Regions from separate parts of the Paenibacillus sp. FSL R10-2736 genome, predicted to be linked through region 1. Evidence: riboswitches for the same ligand, from Rfam matches in the RefSeq annotation. Region 1 holds a riboswitch; each other region holds the start of a gene.
What was found. A riboswitch is a leader RNA that binds a small molecule or an ion and turns the genes downstream of it on or off. The one in region 1 is predicted to bind cyclic di-AMP.

Region 1 (3,302 bases):
AGATTCTGCTTCTGGACCGTCATGATAAGCTGCGGGAGATCTCAGAGGTATCGGATATTGTACGCTCAATCAGCGGGATTCACCGAGGCAGATACCATCTCTATTTCCCGCAGGACAGGCTGCAGAAAGCCCTTCCACAGCTGCCGCCCTCCATCGCAGATATTTTTGCAAAATAACCTAAAATACTTGTAATTCATCATAGAAATGAAGGCGGAAAGGATGAAATATAATGCAGTTATTCGACACACATACCCATTTGGATGCTCCGCAATTCGACGAGGACCGCGAGGAGGTAATCGCCCGGGCGCTGGAGTCCGGAGTCAGTAAAATGATCAATATCGGCTTCAACCGGGAGACGATTCCGACAACGATGGAGCTCGCAGAGAAATATGATTATATTTATGCAGCGGTGGGCTGGCATCCACAGGATGCATTCAGTATGAAGGAGGGCGACCTCGAATGGATCGCTTCGCTTTGCAGTCATCCCAAGGTAGTGGCCATCGGTGAGATCGGACTTGACTATTATTGGGACACCTCTCCTAAGGATGTGCAGCATGAGGTATTCCGCAAGCAAATTGGCCTGGCACGTGAACTGAAGATGCCCATCTGTATCCATAACCGCGATGCCCACGAGGATGTAATCCGGATTCTGCGGGAGGAAAAAGCGGGTGAGGTTGGAGGGGTGATGCATTCGTTCTCCGGCAGCTGGGAAAGCGCCAAAATGTGTCTGGATCTCGGCTTCCATTTGTCCTTCGGCGGACCGATTACGTTTAAGAATGCCAGGGTGCCCAAAGAGGTGCTCGCCCAGACTCCTCTGGACCGGCTGCTGATCGAAACGGACTCCCCATATTTGACTCCGCACCCCTTCCGCGGCAAGCGGAATGAGACCGCACACGTAAGACTGGTAGCGGAGGCAGCTGCGGCAATAAAAGGGATTGATTTACAGGAATTGGCGGAAATTACGTATGCGAACGCACTGGAACGATTTGGAATTGTCTGAAAACGGGAGAAAAAGCGGTGAAAAATGAAGTATAGCCGATATATTAAACTTTTATAGTCTAAAAACGGCTGAATATTACAATATTTTAATCATTTTTTTACGTAAACGTGGTTGAATCGTCCTTTACAACATGCATCAAAACAGGATATCATCTTTTCAGTGCAGTGAGCTGTTGTTACTGTGACAGTCACTATTTCATGGATCGTCTCGCTGAGTCTCCGTATGGAGAACGGGGGAACCAATAAATGCCCTGCCGCATGCCCGTACATAGAGTACAACACAGAATTGCCGCAGAATTTATTTGATTTCTTCACGTGGTCTTTGGGGTGAATTTGAGGGCAACCGCCGTGAGCGGGTGACCTGAGATAGGGCGTCTCTCTTATGCCCGAACCCGACAGCTAACCCCGTAAGCGCAAGTAAGAGAGGAAACCTCGTGCATAAACATTCCCGCGTATTCGACACCGGAGAAGCCACGAAAGAGTCCTCTGTGAACTCTTTTTTGGGCTTTTTTTTGTTTTGAATAATGCGGATGTTCCCGGCATACTGTTATATAACAGATATCCGGAGTAGCTATGCCGAGCAGGCGATCCATGAGCAGGAAACGCTGGAGCAATGCGGGCGTATCCTGTTGCAATCTCAAACCTAGTTTCGTCAGAAATGATGCAGTCACCTTGATATAACTTGGACGACGGGGCTATGTAAGGAGGATGGAGAGAGTGGGCGTATTCCAACCAGAGGTATCCCATGATTCGCAATCATCCAGCAGGTCTTTCGCATTACGGTTGAAGCAAGTGAATCCTCGCGTACTTTCACTTGCAGGTGTGATATCGATTGTTATCGCACTGTTAATTCTGCTGTACGTACACGGTCAGAGTAATAAAGAAATTATTTTAGTTATAGACGGACAGGTACAGACACTGGAGACGCGGGAAGCGCTGCTCAGTGATGTGCTGGCAAAGGAACAAATTTCGCTGCAGCCGTATGATGAGCTATCTATTGGCCTTAGTGATGAAATACAAGACGGCGACCGTGTCGTAATCACCCGTGCGCAGAAGCTTATGCTTACTGCAGACGGTGCAACCAAGACCATATACACCACCGAGGATTCGCTCGGAGATGCCATTACCAAGCTGGGTTACAGCCTGGAGGGCAATGACAAGATTTTCCCTTCGCTTGATACCGCAGTCACACCCGACATGGAAGTCAAGATTGTCCGTATTACCAAGCAGACCGTACAGCGGACAGTAAACTTGCCTTTTAAGGTCATCAAAACCGCAGACCCCTCTCTGTATAAGGGAGACGTAAGAGTTGCACAGGCAGGCAAGCCGGGCGCGATCATCCAGCATATCGAGAAGATATATCAGGATGGGGAGCTAGTCTCCATGAATATGGTCGGCAAGGAAGTTCAGACGGTAACCAAAGATAAGGTTATTGCTGTCGGTACCAAAGCGGTTCCGAAGCCTGTTGTAGCTGCAGCAACTACATCCAAAGCAACTACATCCAAAGCAACTACAACCTCCAAATCATCCAAAGTCAGCGCAAAGAGCAACAACGTCACGAGCAAGGCAGGCGTAGATTTTGAATACAAAAAAATGATCAAAAACGTATCCATGACGGCGTATTCCTCGGAAGAACCGGGAATTGGAACACGTACCGCCTCCGGCACACGCGTAACGGAAGGCCGCACTATTGCAGTGGATCCGAATGTAATACCAATTGGCTGGTGGGTGTACATTGAGGGATTAGGGTTTCGCCGAGCAGAGGATACCGGCGGTGCCATTAAAGGCAACAAGGTAGATGTTTACTACGATTCACTGAGCCATGCCCGTAATTTCGGCCGGAAGTCGCGGACCATCTATGTGATTGGACCTGTGAAGCCGGAGCTTAACTAAGCGGCAAGTCTTTTGCAAATTAGCGGTTTATAAGATATAGTGGGGGTAGCACTTACGGAATTTAGAGAGCTGCCGCTCATCACTTATACATCCTTTAGCCAAAAAGAAGGGGAGCGAATCCTCTTCTTTTTGCGTTTTAGAGTAAGGGAGTAAATTATTTATGATTAAAGAATTAATTGTCGTCGAAGGTAAAAGCGATACCGTGGCCGTTAAGCGGGCCGTAGAAGCGGATACGATTGAAACAGGCGGTTCCGCAGTGGACCGCAAGGTCATTGCGAAGATTACATTAGCCATGGAACGCAGAGGGGTTATCATCCTCACGGATCCCGATCATGCCGGAGAGCGGATTCGCAAAATTGTCTCCTCCAAGGTACCCGGATGCAAGCACGCATTCATTCCGGAGAAGGATG
Region 2 (3,302 bases), on a different contig from region 1:
CTCAAGAATCTGCCGCTGCTTGGCGGCTTCCGCTCTCATGACCGTAGCCTGGTTCTCCGCCTGGGCAGGCTTGATCACCGTTGCCTCCAGCTCCCGCTGTCTCAGCTCGACTTCAATTTCCCGGACTGTGCGGTTGGCCTCCGCTTCCATCTGCGTGATTTTGACCTGTTCGGTAACGAGCGATTGCTTAATTTTGTTCTGCTGCAATTCATACGCAAGATCCGCCTGTGCCTTCTTCACTTCTGTCTCCAGCTTGAAATCCGCCTGCTTGATGTTCAGTTCCTTCTCAAACAGGGATTCCTTCGCGCGGGCGGCGGTTCCCGCTTCAATGGTGGCCTGATGCGCATTGGCTTTGGCAATGGAGGATTCCTTCTCCGCCTCGGCCTGCTTGATCTGAATGTCGCGTTCCGCTTCCGCCTTGGCAATGCTGGCATCGCGGCGGATGCGCTCAATTTCCGGAACCCCCATATTGTCGATATACCCTTTGTCATCCGTAATTTTCTTGATGGTGAAGCTGACGACCTCAAGCCCCATCTTGTCGAGGTCCTCCGAGCAGGTCTCCCTCATCTTGCTGTTGATTTCATCAGGCGTCTTGAGGATGGATTCCACCGTCAATTGCCCGATCAAGCCGCGCAGGTGGCCCTCCACCGAATGCAGGATAATCGTCTCGCGGTCTTCTTCCGGCCGGTCGATGAACTGCTCACTGGCCGTCAGAATAGCGGTGGGATCGCTTTTGATTTTTATCTGGGCGACCGCCTCCAGGTTGAGCTTGATGCCCTGCCGGGAGAACATCGCCTGCGCCGGAATGACATCGAAGCTCATCAGCATCATCGAGATGGTCTTATTGTTCTGGAAGCCGGGGATGACGAACGTACCGCCGCCCTGCACCACTCTTTTACCGCCGAGACCGTATACAATCATCGCCTGATTGGGCGGGACTTTTTTATAAGCGGTCACGATACTGAACAAAGCCAGCAGAATAACAACAACAATGCCCGAGATTAAATAAAGAATAACCATTTGGTCCGACACTCCCCGTCATTTATAATTCTCCGAATTCCCTCTCGAAGAGGGTTACTTCCGCCATTCCCTTATCCACCTTCAAAATAATCACCCTGTCGCCCCTCACAAGCTGCTGGCCGCTTGCTGCCCTCACTCCAATGGAGCGCATCGTTCCGTGCAGCACATATTTCATTTCCCCGGCTGTCCCATCCGCTGCAGGCACACTGATGTATCCAAGCTGCCCTGCCTGCTCATAATCCAATTCATTCATGCTGCTGTCATACCGGGTCATCACCCGGGCCAGCACTGCATACATCAGACACCCTGTCAGCAAGGCAATCATGGTACAGATCAGCACTACTGCAAGCACGCTCATTCCGCTGAAGCGGATAAGCACATAACCAGAGCCGCCCCAGACTGTGACAAACACCATCAGCGGGAGTATAGGCACAAAGCCCGGACCCCCGGCGTCACCGCCCCCCGCATGCAGATGACCCGCCAGGCCATGCCCGTGAAGTCCGCCGCTTAGGAGTAGGAGCAGTCCGACCCAGAAGCACACGATAAATATAGTTAAGATAACGATCACCTCCTTAGGCAGTTCAGATCACATTATAAAGATACTTTTTACGTTGTTATATGAATTGTTATTCTTGATTCAGACCGTCTTCCCCCACTGCCTGCACAGCAAAAAGACCACAGCAGCAGCAGGGCTCTCCGTGGTCGGTTAATCGATCATGGCGCTCATCCTCTCTCTTCGAGGCTTACGGGGTTAGCTGACGGATTCGGGCAGCGAGATTGCCCTACCTTGCCGGAGCACCGTTACAGCATGCAGCAAGGATTCACCCCAGGTGAGCGGCCGCTATCTGAGCAAAAGCCGTAATCACCGTTGGTTCCCCCGTTCCCATTACTGGAATTCAGCCATTTGAGAACAGTTAAATTTCATTCGGTTGTTGATTTGAATCTTACGCCTGCAGCCATTTAATGTAAAACGCTGCGGTTGACAAAAGAAGCCAAAAATGCCGTCCCTGCATGAATGAAGGCGTATTCTTTGCTTTCGTTCTTAAGCGGCCGATGATTTACTCCTTCTTGCTCCGTTTCTCTGGAGCAGTGCTGTTACATAGCAAAGAGGCTGTCTAGTAAGCAGTGAATCTGCTTACTAGACAGCCCCGGCCGGCAAATATTATCAATACAGTATAATTTCTTTATCGTTTCTGTGCTTCCAGCTCCCGCGTAAGCTCCAGCGCTTCAATACCGGCCAGCAGTACTATGCCAATTCCGTGAGTATCGTTGAGCTGCCAGGTGAGCTGCTCCTTGTAATAGAGCTTATTGAAGGAGTAGCCTGATCCCCGGCAGACGCCGTAGACATTCCCCTGCTTGTCGATGCAGTATTCGGCAAGGGCGTGCCAGCCGCGTATTGCTGCAGCGGCGTAGGGGTGCGGCTTGAGCAGCCAGCCTCTGCGCGCCCCTCTAGCGAATGCATACACGAACATTGAAGAGCAGGATGCCTCCGCATAGGATTCGGCATCCGTCAGAACTTGATGCCATAACCCTGCTGCATCCTGTAGCCGCAGATACCCTTCACACAGCTCCCGGAAATAATCCAGCAGCTCCGGCTGCTGCGGGTGCTGCTCCGGCAGAATCTCCAGCAGCTCGGTCAGTGAGAACAGCACCCAGCCGTTGCCTCTGCCCCAATGCACACCGTTCGGCTTGCCGAATTTATAGTCATAGACATGGTGCATAATGCCAAGCTCCGGCTGGAACAGCCGCGCGCGGTAATGCAGAAACTGGGCCACTGCGTCATCCAGATATTCAGCATTGCCGGTTAGCTGATAGTACCGGACCAGAAAAGGGGTGCTCATATACAAATCATCACACCACATCGTTCCCTGCATGAAGTCGGTCGTGCCCCGGGTGCGGTAAAGCGCACCCGCCTCGTCACGGGACTGTGTCCCGTGAATGTAACGGGCAATATATTCTGCCGCCCCGGCTGCTCCAGGCAGCGGCTGCACGCTGTGCGCTGCCAGCATCGCCGCACCGAATGAGCCGCAATCATCCAGGGAGTCGATTAGCGCCAGCTGCTGATTAATTCCCGGAGCGCCGTAACGGCCCGTGTCCCAGAGTGCATATTCATGAAGCCGTGTGCACTGCTCAATATGGCCTCTGGAATAAGCGGTGTAATGGGAATCATCCAGCACAATCCCTGTGCACAGCAGCCCGTATAACGTCACGCCCAGCGGATAATTCCAGCGTCCGTACAGCGTGCTCTCCAGATACGGCCTGACCGCTCCGCCGGGGCGGTC
Region 3 (3,302 bases), on a different contig from region 1:
GGATGATGCTGCGGTAACGCGAGCGGAGTACAATCAGGCGCACCCCAGGGTTCCACTCTTCCCACTTCTGTTCCATTTTGTGAATCTCTTCTTCATCGAATCCGACATATACAGCCACTACATTCTCAGTCAATGACTTCGCATAGCTGATCGAATGCAGTACCGCGCGGGTGACACCGGCAACAGGTACAACCACTGTGCTTCCTTTAATACAAGGTTTATCCGTAGCCGGACAAATGCGCAGCTGATCGGCAATATTCATATAATGGCGGTGAATCCGGTGGAACACGATGATTACAAGCGGCAGGAAGATGAAGGCCATCCATACACTCGAGAATTTAGTAATAATGAAGATGAGCGTAATGGTTAAGGTTGTGAGCATGCCTACTGTATTCACAGCGAATTTGCTCTGCCAGCCCTTAGGCTTGGTTCTGTACCACTGGACCATCATGCCAAGCTGTGAAAGGGTAAACGGAATGAATACCCCAACGGCGTATAATGGAATCAACCCTTCGGTATTTCCGTGAAAAGCAGCTACAAGCACAGCCGACATTACGCCGAGGAAAATAATGCCGTTGGAGAATCCCAGCCGGTCTCCGCGCACCATGAAGGCATGGGGTAAATATTTGTCCTTGGCGAACATGAAAGCCAGCAGCGGGAAGGCCGAATACGCTGTATTCGCCGCCAGGAACAAGATTACTGCAGTGATGCCTTGGATGAAGAAGTACAAACCGCCGCGGCCAAAGGTAGACTCGGTAATCTGCGACACAACCGTTGCTTTCTCATCCGGCATGATACCGTACCAATAAGCCAAAAGCGTAATCCCTGTGAACATAGCTCCGAGAATCAGACCCATCAGCATCAGCGTTTTAGCCGCATTTTTCTCAGCCGGTGCTTTGAAGTTAGGGATCGCATTGGAGACCGCTTCTACCCCGGTCAGTGCCGAACAGCCGGAGCTGAAGGCCTTGAGCAGAAGGAACATACTAACGTTTGATACCGCCGAGCCAATCTCAGGAACCTGGGCATGAGCACCGCCGGTTGCATATTTGAAGACTCCCGCGATAATCAGTACAAAGATGGATACGACGAACAGATATACCGGAATGGCTATGAAGGAAGCTGATTCAGTAACACCCCGCAGATTGACAATCGTTAAGAGCAGAATGACAGTAACCGCTATGAGTACACTATGATTATGAAGACCCGGGAACGCTGATGTAATTGCATCCGTTCCCGCCGAGGCGCTTACCGCCACCGTTAGAATATAATCGACCAGCAAAGAGCCACCGGCAAGCAATCCGGTATGAACCCCTAGATTGGTTTTGGCAACAATGTAGGCGCCCCCGCCCTGCGGATAAGCAAAAATGGTCTGCCGATAAGACAGGATTAAGATGGCCAGCAGGCCCAATACGGCTAATGCAATTGGCAATGAGTACCAGATAGCTGTGAAACCTGCGGCCACAAGTACGATTAGGATTTGTTCTGTTCCGTAGGCTACAGACGAGAGCGCATCAGAAGACAGGACAGCCAGTGCTTTCACCTTGGATAACTTTTCATGATCGAGTTCGTTCGACTTCATCGGACGCCCGATCAATAGTCGTTTTACCTTGCTTACCATTGTAGTAACAGTTCCTCTCTTTGTTAAGTTGAAACGGCAGTACCGCGCGCTGTTTTCATAAGTGGATTTCATAAATGCAGGCACAAAAATAAGCATACGGAAATGATCCGCATGCCTTGAGTGCATGGTCATTATCCCACTATTGCTTACGAGGTTAGCTGGCGGATTCGGGCTGTGGTAGCCCTACGGTTTTCGAGTCTGCTGACCCGCTTCCGATTCACCCCGTTGGCACTCGGCCAAGTTTGGTTCCCCCGTTTTTCCTTCCGGAAAATTCAGCGCATATTCAACTTCTCACAAGGACTAATAATAATCTACAATGCCTCTTCCGTAAAGCGTTGAAACAAATGAAAAAAGAATGAAAAACAACCAAAACAACCAAATCCATGATCCGGTATGTCTTGATCTTTCATTCTCTTTCATTATCCCTTTATCGCGTGATTTTACAGCATTTCTGCTTAATAATTTACACTCAATTTAAGGGAAATAGTTACTCTTCATTCTGCCTGACGGCTTCTTACTCACCTGCATCCTCTTTACGCCCTGTCCATAGCAGAATTGTGATTAATGCGAACGCAATGAGTGCCAGCAGCGGGATGGTGATGAATCCGAAATAATTCAGATAATCCGTGTTGCACGGCACACCGATTGTACATGGAAGCACCTTGCTGAGTGCCGGAATTTTCTGCTCTGCGTAATGATAGATCGAAATGCTTCCGCCAATCAAACTTAAGGGAAGGACATAAGGGATAATGCGCTTATCCCCCCGGTAAGTGGCGATTCCGAGCAAAATCAGCTGCGGATACATAAATATCCTCTGAAACCAGCATAGCTTGCAGGGCTCATATTTCAGCACTTCACTGAGATACAGACTGCCTGCTACAGCAACAACCGAGACGAACCAGGCCAAGTAGAGACAATTCCGGCGGCAGAATGCAGAGAATTTATTCATTGTGCAGCCACAGCTTCCGCAGCTACCTGGATTTGAGCATCAATCTCCTCCATATTAAAAGGTTCCTTCACCTTGACTCCATTGACAAACAGTGATGGCGTGTTGGTTACGCCGGTGTCAGTGCCAAGCTGGATATCTCTCTCCAGTTCGCTTTCGTAGGTCTTGTCTTCAATATCCTTACGCAGCAGGTCGAAGTCAATGGGCAATTCTAATTGCTGTGCCAGACTTACCAGGAAGTCCGGTGTTGCCCACTCTACCTTTTCTTCACCCTGGTTAGCATAGATGGCATCGAAGAATTTCCAGAAAGCCTCTTGATTCTGATGGTACACGGAGAGTGCCGCAAGTGAGGCTGTTCTCGAATCCGTACCGATAAAGGCCAGGTTGACGAAGTAAAAGGCTGCTTTATCCTGATTGACATACTCCTGAACGATTTGCGGTTTAATCACCCCGGTGAACTGGGCGCAAGCCGGACATTTGTAATCGCCGAATTCAACGATTTTGACGGGTGCGTCTTCTTTGCCCAGCCGTGCCATTTCACTGTAATTGAAGTCAACGGGAGCGGCAGCAGATCCTGTGGTTGAGCCGTCCCTCGAGGCCAGCATGAATAATCCTACAAAAATAATAACGACTAACGCCACTGTACTCACGATCAGAATTCTCGTTTTCTGCTTCTGCTGCTCCTGCTCTGCCCGGCGTTTCTCCTGCTTGCTCATCTGGGGAAGCGCGACATTGTTC
Region 4 (3,302 bases), on a different contig from region 1:
TGGGTATTGCGAAGTGCGCTACGGCTTTTGCAACCGGTGCTTTCTCAAAGTAATGGAGGTTTTCTGTATCCATGCGATTCACCACTTTCTTCGTGTATGTTAGTCTCTACATTAGTTAGAATTCTAACTATAAATTGATTACGAACTTTGCGCCGCACCAAACAAACCCGTAACAAATGACAATACGGGTCTCGTGAGCGGGTGTTGACTAATCGTCAGTTTCAGACTGTATTTGGTAAAATCTTTATTGCGCTGCCTTTGCCTTCAGTTCTTCGGGAAAGACAGCGCCGCTGCTGCTAATAGGAAATGCTTTACTTACTTGTCATCCGAATCACTGGAGTTGTCCTTCGAGCCGTCTCTACCATCTCTGGAAGGCCAGCCGAAGCCGTTCATGCCGCCGCCTTGACCTTCCCGGCCAAATCCGGGGAATCTTCCGCTAAAGCGTCCGTCATCCATATTTCCCCACATACTGCTCATTTGTCCGCGCATAGCCATCAGCTTGTCGAATTCCTCTGATCCTATGCGCTCCTTAGCGGCCTCCATCCACATAGCCATTACATCACGGTCTGCATCTGTTCCTAGTTCTTCTTCTAAGGCTGTAATGACGCGGACCAGGTATTCACCGAAGGCTGCCTGTTCTTCTGGAGACAGGACTGAAAATATGCTGCCGCCCTCAACCTCCTGGCCCTCTTCCTCCCGCCCTTTCGCCGTCAGATAAATCAGCATGATGCGTTTATCTGTCTCGGAAGGCTGACGGGTGATATATTCGGCCTTCTCCAGTTTGGCCAGCAATTCATTGAGCGAGGATACACGAATGTCCAGCATATAGGATAAATCCTTCGTGCTGATTCCGTCCTTCATCCGGAGAAACGCCATGATCCTGCCTTGTCCCCGTGACGTATCTGCCATAGGGCCAACAGCGGCGTGGTTCTTCAGATGCTGTCTCTGCAACAGCCATTGCAGCTTGGCGAGCTTGTCGTACAATTCAGCATTCATATTCATTATGAATCCTCCCAGGGATATATTTACGGTACCTGTCAATCAATGTAACGGTACCTGTTGAATTTATTATAACGGTACCTGTTATACTTGTCAAAGATTTTCTACAGGTGCCGTTAATAAATTTTCCGCTGGAAGCATTGCTGGTCTTTCAGGTAATCAAGCAGTAGCCGGTTGAAGTGCTGCGGCTGACATAAATGGCTGGGATACATGGCATCTTCCAGTATTGCCAGCGTGGCGAGCGGATATTTGGCCGCTGTTTGTCTCACCTGCTCCAGAACCCGCTCATTCTGATTGCCTGATACACAAAGAACGGGAACCTGCAGCCTTAGTGCAAACCCGTAGCTGTCCGTATGTCTTAGTGCCAGACGCTGTTTAATCAATTCTGTTGTCCGTTCATGGACAAGCTCTCTTCTCAGAATATGATACGCAGACAGCCATTTGTTATATGTAATGCGCAAAGAACGGATGAACATTTCAGCCGGAAGATAATGGGCGGCCCATGCGCAGATTTGAAAGAGCTCCAGCACTTTGCTGCCTTTAGACGTACAATCTCCTAGGATGTAATTGTCCACCAACACCAGATTAATTACCCGTTCAGGATTCAGATAGGCGAATTTCTGGGCAAGCACAGCACCGCTGGAACAAGCTACGATGACGGCCCGTTCTACGGACAGTCCATCCAATAATCCCTTCAGATCTTCACACTGCGTGTCTACAATCCGGCTGATCTCCACATCCATTTTACCGGATTGCCCATTCCCTCTTAGGTCAAACAAGATCACTTTCGCCCGCTTGCTGAAATACTCCGCCTGAGGCTCGAACAGATGATGTGAAGTCGAATAATCATGAATAAAAACAATGGGCAGACCACTGCCCGACACCTCGTAATAGAGGGTAGTTCCATTGACGTCAATATACGGCATTACCTGTGCATCCTCTCATGTCGCTTACGGAGTTAGCTGCCGGATTCGGGCTTGAAGAGTAGCCCTACTCGATTCCTCGAGATTCACCCCAGAAAACTTGGTTTCCCCGCTTCCATTACGGAACTCAGCGATTACATATATTTTTGCGGATATAGATTAACAGAAACTTCAGTATAGCCCATATTCGTCTATGAATGAATAGCTTAGGTGAATTTGCCCAACACGCGCAGAAACCAGCCGCAGTGAGCCCAAAAAGCAGAGCAGCGATTCTCCCGTTACCGGAGACTCACTGCTCTGCTTGCTTTAAACATCATCTATAATCAGCGGTTCAGGATGTCATCCACCTCTTTAGCGAGGGTGTCCAGGCTTTCCTGTATTGGCAGGTTCTCCAGCCAGATATCGTTGATGCGTGTGCCCATCAGATCTTCAATCTCATGGTACGTACCGGTCATCGGTCGCATTTTGCTGAATTCCAGCTCTTCGGAAGCGACCTTGTAGCCAGGGAAAGCAGCTATGGTCTCTTTCATCAAGTCTGTGTCCAGGGAAGTAAGACGGGTCGGAAGATATCCGGTATTGGCAGAAGCATACGCCGCCTGCTCGGTATCCGACAGCCATTTCATGAATTCGAAAGCGGCTGCCTTCTCATTATCCGTTCCCGTATTCGCCAGATACGTATTCGATCCGCCGACCGGGACGCCCCGTTTGCCGTCTTCTCCGGCAGGAATCATGGATACGCCGAGATCAATTCCACTCTCTGCGGCCATGCCGGCGAACGTTTTGTAGCCGCCGACACTGGAGAAGATCAGCGCAGTGCCCGGATTGGCAATGGAGGCATAGTAGGCATCCTTATCCGTGACCCCAAGTACTTTGATCAGACCCTTGGATTCCAGATCTTCAATGAAGGTGATCAGCTTCACTGCGCCTTCGCTGTTGATGTTGGATTTCGTCTCATCCTCATTGACCACATTGGTATCCGAGTACGAATGCAGCAGCGCCTCCATCACCCAGAAGTCATAGTTGAACAGGTACATCGGCGGCTGGCCGGTAGCATCATATGCGGTCTGCAGATAGGCCTCCAGTTCGGCAAAGGTCGCCGGTCCGTTCGGATCCAGCCCTTCTTTAGCGGCGAGCGTCTTGTTTACATACATCACGGGAACACTCCGCATATGGGGAAAGGCATACAGATCCTCGCCCAGATACAGGTTGCCGAGGTCGCCGATTTTGAAATCCGAGGTGTCGAACTTGTCCGTTTCCATGAACGGTTCGAGATTGGCAATAATGTCACTGTCGGCAAAGCCCTTAGTCATCGCCACTTCATCAATAAAAACATTCGGCAGCGTACCCGCTATGGCTGCAGCGTTGATCTTCTGCTGCATT

Region 2: linked by a shared signal. The riboswitch ahead of NSQ73_RS23560 (hypothetical protein) and the one ahead of NSQ73_RS30335 (3D domain-containing protein) in region 1 are both predicted to bind cyclic di-AMP.
Region 3: linked by a shared signal. The riboswitch ahead of NSQ73_RS13580 (APC family permease) and the one ahead of NSQ73_RS30335 (3D domain-containing protein) in region 1 are both predicted to bind cyclic di-AMP.
Region 4: linked by a shared signal. The riboswitch ahead of NSQ73_RS15060 (alpha/beta fold hydrolase) and the one ahead of NSQ73_RS30335 (3D domain-containing protein) in region 1 are both predicted to bind cyclic di-AMP.

The regions. Positions count from the first base shown of each region.
Region 1 is NZ_JBBOBN010000002.1:506,574-509,875, forward strand. Features, by position in the region: gene NSQ73_RS30325 (HD domain-containing protein) at 1-176, shown strand, start outside; gene NSQ73_RS30330 (TatD family hydrolase) at 230-1,000, shown strand; cyclic di-AMP (ydaO/yuaA leader) riboswitch at 1,199-1,428, shown strand; gene NSQ73_RS30335 (3D domain-containing protein) at 1,717-2,892, shown strand; gene rnmV (ribonuclease M5) at 3,053-3,302, shown strand, end outside.
Region 2 is NZ_JBBOBN010000001.1:5,504,146-5,507,447, forward strand. Features, by position in the region: gene NSQ73_RS23555 (flotillin family protein) at 1-1,020, opposite strand, end outside; gene NSQ73_RS23560 (hypothetical protein) at 1,043-1,588, opposite strand; cyclic di-AMP (ydaO/yuaA leader) riboswitch at 1,746-1,932, opposite strand; gene NSQ73_RS23565 (glycoside hydrolase family 88/105 protein) at 2,205-3,302, opposite strand, start outside.
Region 3 is NZ_JBBOBN010000001.1:3,139,751-3,143,052, reverse strand. Features, by position in the region: gene NSQ73_RS13580 (APC family permease) at 1-1,618, opposite strand, end outside; cyclic di-AMP (ydaO/yuaA leader) riboswitch at 1,747-1,906, opposite strand; gene NSQ73_RS13575 (disulfide oxidoreductase) at 2,133-2,567, opposite strand; gene NSQ73_RS13570 (DsbA family protein) at 2,564-3,302, opposite strand, start outside.
Region 4 is NZ_JBBOBN010000001.1:3,489,426-3,492,727, forward strand. Features, by position in the region: gene NSQ73_RS15050 (MATE family efflux transporter) at 1-73, opposite strand, end outside; gene NSQ73_RS15055 (MarR family winged helix-turn-helix transcriptional regulator) at 316-1,002, opposite strand; gene NSQ73_RS15060 (alpha/beta fold hydrolase) at 1,116-1,925, opposite strand; cyclic di-AMP (ydaO/yuaA leader) riboswitch at 1,933-2,065, opposite strand; gene NSQ73_RS15065 (ABC transporter substrate-binding protein) at 2,246-3,302, opposite strand, start outside.